Regions from separate parts of the Alteromonas sp. CyTr2 genome, predicted to be linked through region 4. Evidence: predicted binding sites of a transcription regulator. Region 4 holds the regulator's gene; each other region holds the start of a gene.
The links. Region 4 encodes sigma-54, which starts transcription at its own class of promoters, with help from an activator protein. Its sites were predicted from a motif close to GTTGGCACGNNNNTNGNNT; they were not measured.
Positions count from the first base shown of each region.

Region 1: the regulator sigma-54 is predicted to act here: its motif matches at 1,909-1,927, upstream of flhA (flagellar biosynthesis protein FlhA).
Region 2: the regulator sigma-54 is predicted to act here: its motif matches at 2,041-2,059, upstream of nirB (nitrite reductase large subunit NirB).
Region 3: the regulator sigma-54 is predicted to act here: its motif matches at 1,994-2,012, upstream of QME20_RS14965 (BON domain-containing protein).

Region 1 covers NZ_CAMZMZ010000005.1:102,020-105,357, forward strand. The annotation lists gene fliR (flagellar biosynthetic protein FliR) at 1-417, shown strand, start outside; gene flhB (flagellar biosynthesis protein FlhB) at 424-1,548, shown strand; gene flhA (flagellar biosynthesis protein FlhA) at 1,983-3,338, shown strand, end outside.
Region 2 covers NZ_CAMZMZ010000004.1:81,870-85,207, forward strand. The annotation lists gene nirB (nitrite reductase large subunit NirB) at 1-1,865, opposite strand, end outside; gene QME20_RS04080 (SulP family inorganic anion transporter) at 2,177-3,338, opposite strand, start outside.
Region 3 covers NZ_CAMZMZ010000031.1:10,686-14,023, forward strand. The annotation lists gene QME20_RS14955 (putative DNA modification/repair radical SAM protein) at 1-415, shown strand, start outside; gene QME20_RS14960 (TIGR03915 family putative DNA repair protein) at 432-1,238, shown strand; gene QME20_RS14965 (BON domain-containing protein) at 1,360-1,959, opposite strand; gene QME20_RS14970 (endonuclease/exonuclease/phosphatase family protein) at 2,626-3,338, shown strand, end outside.
Region 4 covers NZ_CAMZMZ010000021.1:14,240-17,577, reverse strand. The annotation lists gene rapZ (RNase adapter RapZ) at 1-592, opposite strand, end outside; gene ptsN (PTS IIA-like nitrogen regulatory protein PtsN) at 677-1,120, opposite strand; gene hpf (ribosome hibernation promoting factor) at 1,134-1,421, opposite strand; gene QME20_RS12120 (RNA polymerase factor sigma-54) at 1,452-2,933, opposite strand; gene lptB (LPS export ABC transporter ATP-binding protein) at 3,007-3,338, opposite strand, start outside.

The DNA.
Region 1 (3,338 bases), on a different contig from region 4:
GTGCCCGCAGTCGGCCAGTTTTATCTGATACTAGCGACCTTATTGTTTTGGACCTTGGATGGGCATTTGTCCATGATCCAAATGATAGTCATGAGCTTTGAGGCGTTTCCTATAGGCGAAGCATGGTGGACCGGTGAACAGTTCCGCGATATTGCCCATTGGGCAGGCTGGATGTTTATATCGGCAGTGACCCTTTCCCTTGCGCCAATCGTCTCGCTGCTTATCGTGAACTTGGCGTTTGGCGTAATGACTAAAGCTGCACCACAGCTAAACATTTTTAGTATTGGTTTTTCCATTGCTCAGGTAATGGGATTACTGATTATTTGGATAACACTTGATAACTTTACTGCACACTTCGAAACCCAATGGTTTAGAGCCGAACAGTTTATGTGTGAACTATTGAATATTTGTTCGTAGGAAAACATGGCAGATTCAAGCGAAAAAACAGAAGACCCCACGGGGAAAAAACTCGAAGATGCCCGAAAAAAAGGGCAGCTAGCCCGTTCCCGTGAACTCTCTACGACCCTAGTACTTATCATAAGTGCTTTTATGTTTTTGTTTGTGGGCGGGTGGATTGCTGAATCTGTTTTTAAACTTACTCAGAGAATGTTCATTCTCTCTCGTGACGAAACCTATGACATAACCCACATGTTTGGCGCATGGGGTGAAGCTTTTTCGGCGGTAGGTCCTGCCGTGCTGCTATACATGGTTGTGGCAATGATAGCGGGCATTTATGGCTCTATTGCGCTTGGTGGTTTTAACTTTACCTGGGAAGGGGCAAAACCTAAGGGTTCCAAAATGAGCCCTATTCAAGGCTTCAAACGCATGTTCGGCATGAACGGCTTGGTTGAGTTACTCAAGTCTATAGCGAAAGTGGTGATCATAATTGGCATGGCCATCGGAGCGTTACTGTTCTTTGAAGATGAAGCGCTCCACCTTGATATGGAGCTTTATCCGGGAAACATTTTTCACGCACTCGACATGCTTAAGTGGGCGTTTCTTATTCTGGTGTGCGGCATGATCCCTATCGCGCTCATTGATGTGCCTTATCAAATGTATAAGCACAACAAAGAAATGAAGATGACCAAGCAAGAGGTTAAAGACGAACGGAAAAATGCGGAAGGCGACCCTATGGTTAAAGGCCGAATTCGCCGTCTACAATATCAGGCTGCAACCAAGCGCATGATGCAAGAAGTACCACAAGCAGACGTAGTGGTGACTAACCCGACCCATTTCTCGGTTGCTATCAAGTATGATGAGAAGGGAGTGAGGGCGCCGGTTGTGGTCGCTAAAGGTGCTGATGAGCTAGCGATGCACATCAGAAAAATTGCTACCGCCAACGATGTGCCGTTGATCCCTTCTCCCATGCTTGCACGCGCCATTTTCTACTCCACTGAAGTGGACGATGAAATTCCTAACGCCTTATTTATGGCGGTAGCGCAGGTGCTCGCACATGTTTATCAGTTAAAAGCGCATAGAGCAGGTAAGGGCAAACGTCCTAAGCCACTTAAACGGGATTTGCCTATCCCACCAGAGTACCGACACTAACCTAACCGCTAAATGGGTTAAAATTGACTTTGAAGGTGGGACATAGGTATGTGCCCCGAACCAGCTAGCAAATTCTCCACACGCTGTCCGTAAGTTAGGTTGTTTAGATGCATGAGCTACATGACTAAAAGTCAGCATGATGACAAGGCTGACCCAACAAAACGTTGCAACACGGTTTTGTAGTACTACCATGAATAATCCTTTTAAAATGAAGAGTAGGCCCTAGGAATAGTGACGTAATTAAAAACTGTTCGTATGTTCCTCAGATACAAAATCTTAATCGCTCTATACAAGTCACTGTAGACAGTAATCACGCATGATTACAGCTCAGATTTGGATAACTTTTGCGTAAAACACAAAGCTGGCACGTTAGTTGAAAACTCACTAGAAGATTCACATAAAGCGTCAATTTTCTGATAGAGAGACACCAAGCTATGCAGTTATCCGGTTATCTTCAGCGATTCGATAAAAATCAGCTGCAAAATTTTACCAGTGGTTTAGGCGCACCCATCGTCCTTTTGGCAATTATGGGCATGGTTATATTGCCTATGCCGCCATTCTTACTGGACGTGCTGTTTAGCTTTAATATTGCGTTGTCGCTAGTCATTATCTTGGTGGCTGTACTTACCCAGCGTCCAGTAGATTTCGGCATTTTTCCCTTGGTGTTACTTATCGCTACCGTTTTGAGATTAGCGCTTAACGTGGCTTCTACTCGCGTTGTTTTACTTTACGGGCATGAAGGCGGCGATGCAGCAGGTAAAGTTATCGAAGCCTTCGGTGAGGTCGTGATTGGTGGTAACTACGCCGTAGGTATTGTTGTTTTCGCCATTCTTCTTATTATCAACTTCAAAGTTGTAACCGCAGGCGCAGGACGTATTTCAGAAGTAAGCGCTCGCTTTACGTTAGATGCTATGCCCGGTAAGCAAATGGCCATAGATGCTGATTTAAATGCAGGGTATATAGATCAAGACCAAGCACGTAAACGCCGTGAAGAGATTACCGCAGAAGCGGATTTTTACGGGTCGATGGACGGTGCGTCAAAATTTGTAAAGGGTGATGCGGTCGCAGGCCTTTTCATCATGCTGATTAATATTGTCGGTGGTCTTTTTATTGGCATGATTCAGCACGGGCTTTCATTCGGTAACGCTATAGAAATCTACACCATATTGACCATCGGTGATGGTTTGGTGGCGCAAATTCCTTCATTATTACTTTCGGTCGCTACAGCCATTATCGTTACTCGTGAAAACGAGACCCAGGAAATGGGCAAAGAAATCCGCGGTCAGCTTGGTAATAATCAAGCTCTTTATATAGCCTCGGGCGTTCTATTTGTGATGGGTATCATTCCTGGGATGCCTCATATCGCATTCTTAGGCTTCTCATTCTTGATTGCAGGCTTTGCTTACTGGCAGTCGGTCCAAGAAAAGAGAAAGGCCGCAGAGCCCAAAGTGCCAGACAATGTGGTAAAAGATGAATCGGTTGCGCCTGAAGTGAAAGAGCTTGGCTGGGATGATGTTCAGCAGGTAGATACCATCGGATTGGAAGTGGGCTATCGTTTAATTCCTCTTGTCGATAAATCCCAAGGTGGCGAGTTGTTGACGCGCATTAAAGGCGTACGTAAGAAACTATCGCAAGAGCTGGGTTTCCTTATTCCGCCTGTCCACATTCGCGATAACTTGGATTTAGAGCCCAACACTTACACCATCGCTATGCTAGGCGTAACGATTGGGGATTCCATCATCAGTCACGATGAAGAACTTGCTATTAATCCAGGGCAAGTGTTCGGTAAA
Region 2 (3,338 bases), on a different contig from region 4:
CCAGCGACGAGTTTTTCCCAGATATCCGGTAAGTGCTCTACGCGCGCTCCAAATAAATCAATGCGCTGACCACCTGTGATCTTGGTGTACAAGTTGTATTCTTTTGCCACTTCACCTAGCAGAATCAACTTCTCTGGCGTTATTTCGCCACCAGGTACACGCGGTACAACGGAATACGTGCCATCTTTTTGCATGTTGCCAAGGTAGATATCGTTGGTGTCTTGTAGAGGAAGATGTGAAGCCTTAAGAATGTAGTCGTTATACACCGAGGCTAAAATTGAGCCGACAGCGGGCTTACAAATTTCACACCCTAGACCTTCACCATGCTGCTCTAGTAGCTCGTCAAAGGTGCGAATGCCGTTTACCTTAACAATGTGAAATAGCTCTTGTCGGGTATGGTTGAAGTGCTCACAAATGGCTTTTGATACTTCCACACCGCGCTTTTCAAGTTCGCTATCCACAACATTTTTAAGTAAGGCAGCACAACCTCCACACCCTGTGCTGGCTTTGGTTTCGCCTTTTACATCGCCAACGCTACAACAGCCGCCTTCAATGGCTGAAACAATATCGCCCTTTGTCACATTTAGGCATGAACAAATAGACGCGGTGTCTGGCAGTGCATCGGCACCTAGTGCTGGTGCCGCATCAGATGATGGTAGGATCAGACTTTCTGGGTGTTCAGGTAATTCGATATTATTAAGCGCATACTGTAGGAGCGTGTCGTAGTCGCTGGTATCGCCAACGAGTACAGCACCAAGCACGTACTTTTGCTCGCTATCTACCACCAGCTTTTTGTACACGCCTTCTGGCTGATTTAAATAGGTGTAGCTAAGCGCACCGGCTGTGCGTTCATGAGCTTCGCCAATTGAGCCCACTTCCACACCCATTAGCTTGAGTTTGGTACTCATATCTGCGCCAGCGAATTCGGCATCGCCGCCGGTTATATGACTTACAGCCGTGCGCGCCATGGTATAGCCAGGTGCTACCAGGCCAAAGATTTTGTTATCCCACAGCGCACATTCACCCACAGCGTAAATGTTTGGGTCAGACGTCACGCAGTGGTTATCAATGACAATACCGCCGCGCTCACCCAGTGTTAGCGCTGACTTTCTGCCGAGCTGGTCGGAAGGTCGAATACCGGCAGAGAATAAAATCATGTCAGTTTCTAGTGCAGTGCCGTCAGCAAACACCATTTTATAGCGGCAGGTATCACCGGCCTCAATAGTTTGCGTTGCCTTTTGGGTGTGAACCGTAACGCCCAATGCTTCAATTTTGTCCTTAAGAACGTTACCACCTGCTTGGTCTAACTGTACCGCCATAAGCTGCGGGGCAAACTCAACCACGTGGGTGTCGAGACCGGCTTGCTTTAATGCGTTAGCGGCTTCTAAACCCAACAGCCCACCACCAACAACAACCCCTACTTTGCTCACCGCTGCTGAAGCTTCAATAGCGAGTAGATCGTCTATAGTACGGTACACCAAGCAATGCTCTTGATCGTTGCCAGGGATGGGTGGCACAAATGGGTATGAGCCCGTAGCTAACACAAGCTTATCGTAGCTAAACACCTGCCCTTCAGAAGTCGTCACTTTATTATTGTCACGGTCTATATCGGTAACCAAGGCATTGGTAACTACGTTTACGCCCCACTCGGCGTACTGAGCGGGTGTAGTGAGCGCTAAGTCATCAGCACTCGCGCCGCTAAAAAAAGACGACAGATAAACGCGGTCGTACGCAAGGCGTGACTCGCCGCATAAAACGGTTATTTCTACATTGGCATCGCTTTGGTGAAGCTGCTCAACAAAATGATGCCCCACCATGCCGTTGCCTACGACGACAATTTGCGGTTTTGAGTCCAATGAAGTCATGGTATTCCCCTTTTTTCGGGACAAAAAAAAGCCCGCTTCAACTTTCGTTGATGCGGGCTTCGTTGCCTATTTTGCCAACGGTTTAGGTCGGCTAACACATTTTACGGAGTGTTATAAATCACACAATTTTCAGCGATTGACACAAATCACCAAAACACACTTTACGTTTATAGCTATCCAAGTTCAGTGCCAAAACCGTAAATAATTGTTTTTATTTGATTTACTACAAAATAAGCATTATTCAGACTTCACAACTGCACCAAACAAACGCAAAACTGTGTTTACTTGGTGCATTAAGGCTATCAAATAACTTAGGCCAGCTTATCCGTCGCTACGCGGTAGCGAGGGTCTTCAACCACGTTAATTTCAACAAACTTATCGGCCTTGCGAAGCAGTGAGCGACATTCATCACTGATATGGCGAATGTGTAGCTTTTTACCCTGCTCTTCGTATTTGTCAGCAAGGGTATCTAGCGCATCGATACCTGATGAATCCCAAATGCGAGAGTCTTTAAAGTCAATAACTACATCATTAGGGTCGTTGGCGATATCAAACAGGTCTTTGAAATGCGATACCGAGCCAAAGAACAGCGGGCCGTCTAGCTCATAGACTTTCCAACCGTCGTTATCGATATGGGATCTCGCTTCAATATGACGAGCGTGTTTCCATGCAAACACCAGTGCTGAAACGATAACACCCACCACAACCGCAATAGCCAGATCAGCGATAACGGTAACGCCTGTTACTAGGAAAAGTACGAACGCATCTTCTTTGTTTACGCCGCGAATAATTCTGAATGACGCCCACTCAAATGTAGCGATAACCACCACGAACATAACGCCAACAAGGGCAGCGAGAGGAATCATTTCAATTAGCGGAGCAGCAAATAGAATAAAGCCTAATAATACAACCGCCGCGGTGATACCAGACAAGCGGCCACGGCCACCAGAGTTAATATTAATCATACTTTGACCAATCATGGCGCAACCGCCCATACCGCCAAAGAAACCGTTTACGGTATTTGCAACGCCTTGGCCAACGCACTCTTTGTTGCCGCGCCCGCGGGTATCTGTCATTTCGTCAATTAATGAAAGAGTAAGAAGCGACTCAATTAGACCAACCAAGCAAAGAATGACTGAGGTAGGCAAAATGATCATGAAGGTTTCCCAGGTGAACGGCACCATAGGAATAGCAAAGCTAGGAAGTTCACCCGCTAGCGTCGCGGTGTCGCGCTGGTCAGCTGGTAGCAAATCGCGAACAAAGTCGATTACAGTGCGCGCTTCAAGGTCAAGACCGTGTACTAACAAGGTTACCGTAACAATCGCTACAAGCGACGCCGGTACAGCTTTGGTTAGCTTTGGCAATAAATAGATAATGGCCATGGTTAGCGCCACAAGCCCTAACATCCAATATAACAGCGTACCTTCCATCCACTGTAATTCACCGGCTGCGTTGGTCACTTTGAACTGGCCT
Region 3 (3,338 bases), on a different contig from region 4:
ACCGGCGCCACTTATCCGTGAACACCGACTTTATCAGGCCGATTGGCTCTTGCGCTTTTATGGGTTTGGTTTAGATGAAATTGTACACAACGACATGCTAGATATGGAGCACGACCCCAAGCTTGCGTGGGCGCTACGCAATCGCCACATATTTCCCATCGATTTAAACAAAGCTGACAAGCTACTTTTATTGCGAGTTCCTGGACTGGGAGCACGCACGGTACAAAAAATTCTGGCTATTCGACGTTACACAAAGCTTAGCTGGTTCGATCTCACAAAAATGCGTTTACCCTTACAAAAATTAAAACCCTTCATTACTGTTAGTGATTATTCCCCCGCTATCCATTTGCTCGATAGCAGTAACTTTGAACAGCAATTTAAACAACCAAAACAGTTTGAATTGTTCAGCGCCTAATCTAATTGGTACCGCAATGAAAAAAGTAACAATTTCATCAGTGCCCGGATACGACGAATGGCGAAAAGCATCGAGAGAATGTCTAGCCCAACACATACCTCCGGAGAACGTTACATGGCAAACTTCGCAATCTAACCAAGACGACTTGTTTGCCGTGACCGATTCGGCCAACGCTATTGGTGAAAGCCAAACGAATTTCAGAATTCCCAGATCAGTTTTAACGCTGTTGAAGTATGCGTTATGCCACCAAGCCCCCGATCGTTTCGCTTTATGTTACCGCGTTTTATGGCGAGTAGTTTTCGAAAACAGAAACCTTATTCACTTAAAAACTGACGAAGATGTGTTGCGTCTCAACGTGCTGGCTAAAGCAGTAAAACGCGATGCATATAAGATAAGTGCTTTTTTGAGATTTCGAGAAGTTGTACTTGACGGACAAGAGCATTTTATTGCGTGGTATGAACCAGAACACTTCAGCTTGGAATTGAAGCTCGATTTTTTTCGGACTCGTTTTAAAAATATGTGTTGGTCAATACTTACCCCTTATCGAGCTGCGCATTGGAATACTAAAACACTTGTTTTGGAAGATAATCCTGACCCAAGTATTATTCCAAATGATGACAGAATTGAAAAATACTGGCTTACGTATTATGCAAATATATTTAATCCTGCCCGCGTAAAAACAAAGGCAATGTTAAGTTCAATGCCAAAAAAATACTGGAAGAATATGCCTGAGACGTCGCTTATTAACGATATGATACGCCACTCGGATGCTAGAGCACGTAAGATGATACTAAATGGAAAAAAGGTGGAGAATGGTGAATGAGTCCTCCTGACAAATATTAGCAGCTGTGCTTCCTTTGTTTATTGCGATTTGAAAAGCTCTGTAAAACGTGACCAGAAAAAAAGGGGCCGAGGCCCCTTTTTTGTGTAAAGCAACAATGATATTAGTTCATCGCAGTTTCAGTAACTACACGAAGGTTGCTTTCAACATCTTTTACGTCAGACGCATTCTTGGCAATTTCCACAGCTAGGTCACGCTCAGCATCAGAATCAACGTCGCCAGTCAGTGTTACTACACCGTTTTCTACGTCAACATCGATGTCGAAACCTGAAATATCGGTATCCATAAGAAGACGAGTTTTGATTACTGTGGCGATTTTGGCGTCAGTTAACTCGCTTGTGCCTTCGTCAACAGTATCTTCCATGTCATCTGACATGTCGCCTTCCATATCTTTGTCAGAGACAACCGTTAGCTTGTTGTCTACAGACGTTACACCGTCAATATTCGCTACTAGCTCTTCCGCTAGCTTTTTATCAACAGAGTTCTCAACCTTACCAGTAAGAACGACATTACCATTTTTAACGTCAGTGTTAATGTCGAATGAATCAAGGTTACCATTGAACAACAGCGTTGCTTCTGCTTTGCCATCAATCCATGCGTCTTTGGCACCTTTCTCCCATTTGTTGTCTGTGTCCATGTCACCTGCATATGCAGCTGTAGTCAAAGTTGTAGCAACAATCATAGAAATAAGTGAACGTTTCATAACATTTCTCCTTTGTCGAAACTCGTAGATAGTCATGCCAATTCCTTGCCAACAAAATAAGGCATTGTTTTATATGACAAATATTAATATCCAGGGCTAGTTAAGTAAGTTTTGTTTTGCAAACTTTGCCTTTGTTTGAGAACTTTTTACTTAATTTTGTTAATGCCCAAAACTCGTCAACTTCACTTAAGAAAAGCACCTATCAATTGTACTAAGGGATAACTTTTTGTCGTTGGCCGCCGCTAAGTTGCAGTGATACTTAGGTTAAACTTATTTCACAAAGCTGCCGTAGTTATAACGATTTGTGTCGCTTCACTGGGGCCTGTTGACCTTTGTTGTACATTTTTGCAGCGGTCTGTGTGCCATCTAGACAAGGCGAATGTTTGACGGTTTAGTGGTTCTAAATCGAGAACATTCAACGCAGTATAGATGGCACAAAGGCGCTGCCCGAAGGGGTCGCTATGGAAGCCTTTTACTCTTTGTCACAGTCCTTTAACTTAGCCCGCTAGGCTTGCAGGACTGTTTCGCGATTAAAAGGCTTCCATTTAGACCAAAATTTGTACACCAAAGGTCAACAGGCCCTAGCTATAGTCATCAATTTAGTTTTGCAGACAGAAGCAACAGGTGGAGTGTTTTTCGTTAATTAAACTCAAGGACCAACTAGACATGGATACTGCACTTACTGCTGTTTCAGTCTTATTTATAGCCGTAAGCTGGGCCCCTTTGCTTCCTTCTTCTCATTGGTTAGTAAGAGTGTGGGAATTTCCGCGACTACAAATAGCAGCTATCATTTCTTTGTTAATTGCTGGGCATATTTTTGAATCAACCTATTACGCACAGATAGATAGCCTAGCAGTAATTATTGTCGCTGGATTAACAGTTAGCCTTAGTTATCAGGTTATCTGGATCATTCCTTATACCCCTCTGTATAAAAGAGAAGTTAGGCACGTCGAGGTTGAGAGTGCGAGCCAAAAGCTAAGTGTTTTATCAAGCAATGTGTATATGCCTAATGACGATTTTCGCAAGCTCATTGAACATGTACGTAATAAGCAACCTGATTTTCTCGTAACGTTGGAATCTAATGAGAAGTGGCAGAAAGGCATCAGTGAAATTGAATCTGAATACCCGTATCGTAAATTTTGCCCACTCGAAAACCTCTACGGTATGCATCTTTATAGTAAGCTTCCCTTTGAAGAGATCTCATTGCGATTTCTAATAGAAGAAGATGTGCCGTCTATGAAAGTTAAAATCAATCACCACGGACAAGATGTCACGCTATATTTTCTTCATCCAAAACCACCAAGCCCAACAGAAAACACGTATGCAAAGCCCAGAGACGTAGAACTTACTGTTGTGGGGGAAGAAATAGCTGAAACAGA
Region 4 (3,338 bases):
GATGTTTAAGGTCGGGCTCCCAATGGGGGTTAGGTAAAAAGCGCGCGTCAAAAACGTAATCCGCATCTTTAGGGATACCGTGCTTAAAGCCGAAAGATTCAAAAACAAGCACAAGGCGTGAGCTCTTCTTACCCAGAATGCGCTCTCGAATCAATTCAGCCAATTGGTGAATGGTCAGCTTATCGGTATCTAAGTATAAATCTGCTCGTTCTGCGATAGGTGCAAGTAGGGCAGATTCAGCTTTAATCGCCTCAGATAAGGATTTATTGAGCTTAGCAAGGGGATGAAGGCGTCGGGTTTCGCTAAAGCGCTTAACCAATACGTCATCGCTTGCATCAATGTAAACGATGGTCATCGACCACGAAGAAGGCAGGTAGTCTAGTATTTCTACCAAATCGTCAGGATTCTTAGGCAAGTTTCGAACATCAATACTTACCGCTACCTGATCATACTCATCAACAACAGTATGAGTTAGTGTGGGAAGCAAGTTTACCGGGATATTATCAACACAGTAATAACCTAAATCTTCCAATGCGCGAAGTGCGACAGATTTACCAGAACCCGAACGACCACTGATTATGATCAGCTTCACCTAATTTCTCCCTAATACTCTGGTTTTATCGCATACACGTTGTCGAATTACGCGCCTAACTATCAATACTTAGGCGCACAATGATTAATTTAATGCAGAAAGAATTTCGTCGCTTGTCGTTGCGCGACGTATTGCTTTAATCGTTTCTTTGTCGCTTAGTTTGCCAGCCACGGTGGCTAGCGTTTGTAGGTGTCCTTCGGTTTGCTCCTCGGGAACGAGTAGCGCAAAAAAGATGTCTACGGGCTTTTCATCAAGGGCGTCAAAGTCGATAGCTGGCGTGCTGGTTACAACAATTGCTATCACTTTCTCAAGACCCGCTAAACGGCCGTGGGGCAGGGCGATACCATTGCCTATGCCTGTACTACCCATGCGTTCTCGAGCCATTAAACTGTTGAGTACTGTCGCCTGATCGATGTTCTCGTTTTGCTTGGCGGCAATATCAGCGATGATCTCAAGAATTCGCTTTTTACTATTACACTGAACCGCACACTCGGTGCGGTCCAGACTTACGATGGCTTGTATATCCATGCTTTATTAACTACTAATGTTTTTTCAGTTTTTCCTTATGCTTGATTACCTGCCGGTCGAGTTTATCAACCATGCTGTCAATCGCCGCATACATGTCGGTATTTTCTGAGGATGCGAATACTTCAGCGCCACTTAAATGAACGGTCGCTTCGGCTTTTTGATTTAATTTTTCAACGTTCAGGATGACATGCACATTAGAAATGTGATCAAAGTGACGTTCAAGTTTGCTGAACTTCGTATCGACATAATTACGCAAAGAGTCGGTGATTTCGACATGATGACCAGTAAGGTTGATTTGCATATTTCGTCTTCCTTATATTATTAAGCCCGTTTAAATAAGGCTCTTGCGTTGGTTCGACGGCGGGATCGACAACGATTCCCGGTACTTTGCTATTGTTCGCCGGGCAACTTTAATGCCTTGTTCGGCCAACAATGAAGCAATCTTGCTATCACTTAGCGGCTTGCTAGGCTTTTCAGCAGCCACTAATTTCTTGATCAATGCACGAATCGCTGTAGATGAACATTCACCACCAGACTCAGTTGCAACGTGGCTAGAGAAGAAATACTTCAATTCGAAAATTCCACGTGGCGTATGCATATACTTTTGCGTTGTCACACGCGAAATAGTCGATTCGTGCATATCTACCATTTCTGCGACATCATTTAGCACCATTGGTTTCATCATTTCCGGGCCGTGCTCAAAAAAGCCCATTTGTTGCTGCACAATGCAGTTTGCAACCTTCATCAAGGTTTCGTTACGAGATTCAAGGCTCTTAATGAACCACTTGGCCTCTTGCATATGTGAGCGGATGAATTGTGAGTCGCTACTATTCTTGGCACGGCGACTCATTGCAGCGTACTGTTGGTTTACGCTTAATTTAGGCAGACTGTCGGGGTTCAGCTCAACCACCCAACGGCCATTTTTCTTGGTTACTGAGACATCAGGAATAACATACTCAGGCTCTTTAGTAACTAAAGCACTACCTGGGCGAGGATTCAAGGTTTGAAGTAAACGCATTGCTTCGCGTAGCTGATCTTCTTTTAATCGGCTTTTACGCATTAGGGTGCGATAGTCTTTGCTGCTCAGTAAGTCAGAGTACTCTTCAATCAGTTGTTTCGCTTCAGCAAGCCACGGCGTGTCTTCTGAAAACTGACGCAATTGCACCATAAGGCACTCTTGCGGAGAGCGAGAACCTGAACCAATGGGATCAAACATTTGAATGCGTTTAAGAACACATTCAACTTCGTCCATTTCTATCGGCTCTTCCATTTCATCGTCGTTAACTGCTTCTAAAATATCGTCTAGCGTAACGGTTAAATAACCTGACTCGTCAATAGAGTCGATGATTGCTGTAGCGATTGCGCGATCGGTATCCGAGAAATGGGTAAGGCGCATTTGCCAAAGAAGGTGCTCTTGAATATCTTCAGTAGTCTCACCTTGGAAGATTTGCTCGTCGTCATTGGATGGACCCGGAGCAGGCGAAGATGAAGCAGAGTAGTATTCGTCCCATGTGCTGTCGATTGGCAGCTCATCGGGAAGATCGTTTTTCTCAAGTGCATCGCCGGCTTCTAGTGTGTCACTAGATGCAGAAGCAGTGGCCTCAGAGCCGCTGTCATCGTTGTCGATATTGTTCTTTTCTAGTTGCGGCTCGTCGTTACCTTCTTCAACTTCTAATAGCGGATTAGAATCGAGCGCTTCTTGGATCTCTTGTTGAAGATCAAGTGTAGAAAGCTGCAGCAGTTTAATGGCCTGCTGAAGCTGAGGTGTCATGGTAAGTTGTTGGCTAAATTTTAGCTGTAAAGATGGTTTCATCTACGTCTTATTTAAATGCTCTAAATTGAATATACCAGAGCGAAACTGAAAAATGACAATTCGGTTACATTAACTATAGCCTGAATTGTTCGCCTAGGTATACATCCCTTACTTTTTGATTACTTAAAACCTGTTCCGCCGTTCCTTGCGCAATAAGCTCGCCATGACTCACAATGTACGCCTTTTCACAAACATCCAATGTCTCTCGTACGTTATGGTCCGTGATAAGGATTCCAATCCCCCTATCGCGAAGATGTTGTATTATCTTCTTTATATCATTAACTGATATTGGATCAACACCAGCAAATGGTTCGTCTAACAAAATAAATTGCGGTTTTGCTGCCAGAGCGCGGGCAATCTCAACGCGACGGCGTTCGCCCCCTGACAAACTCATCCCAGTACTAT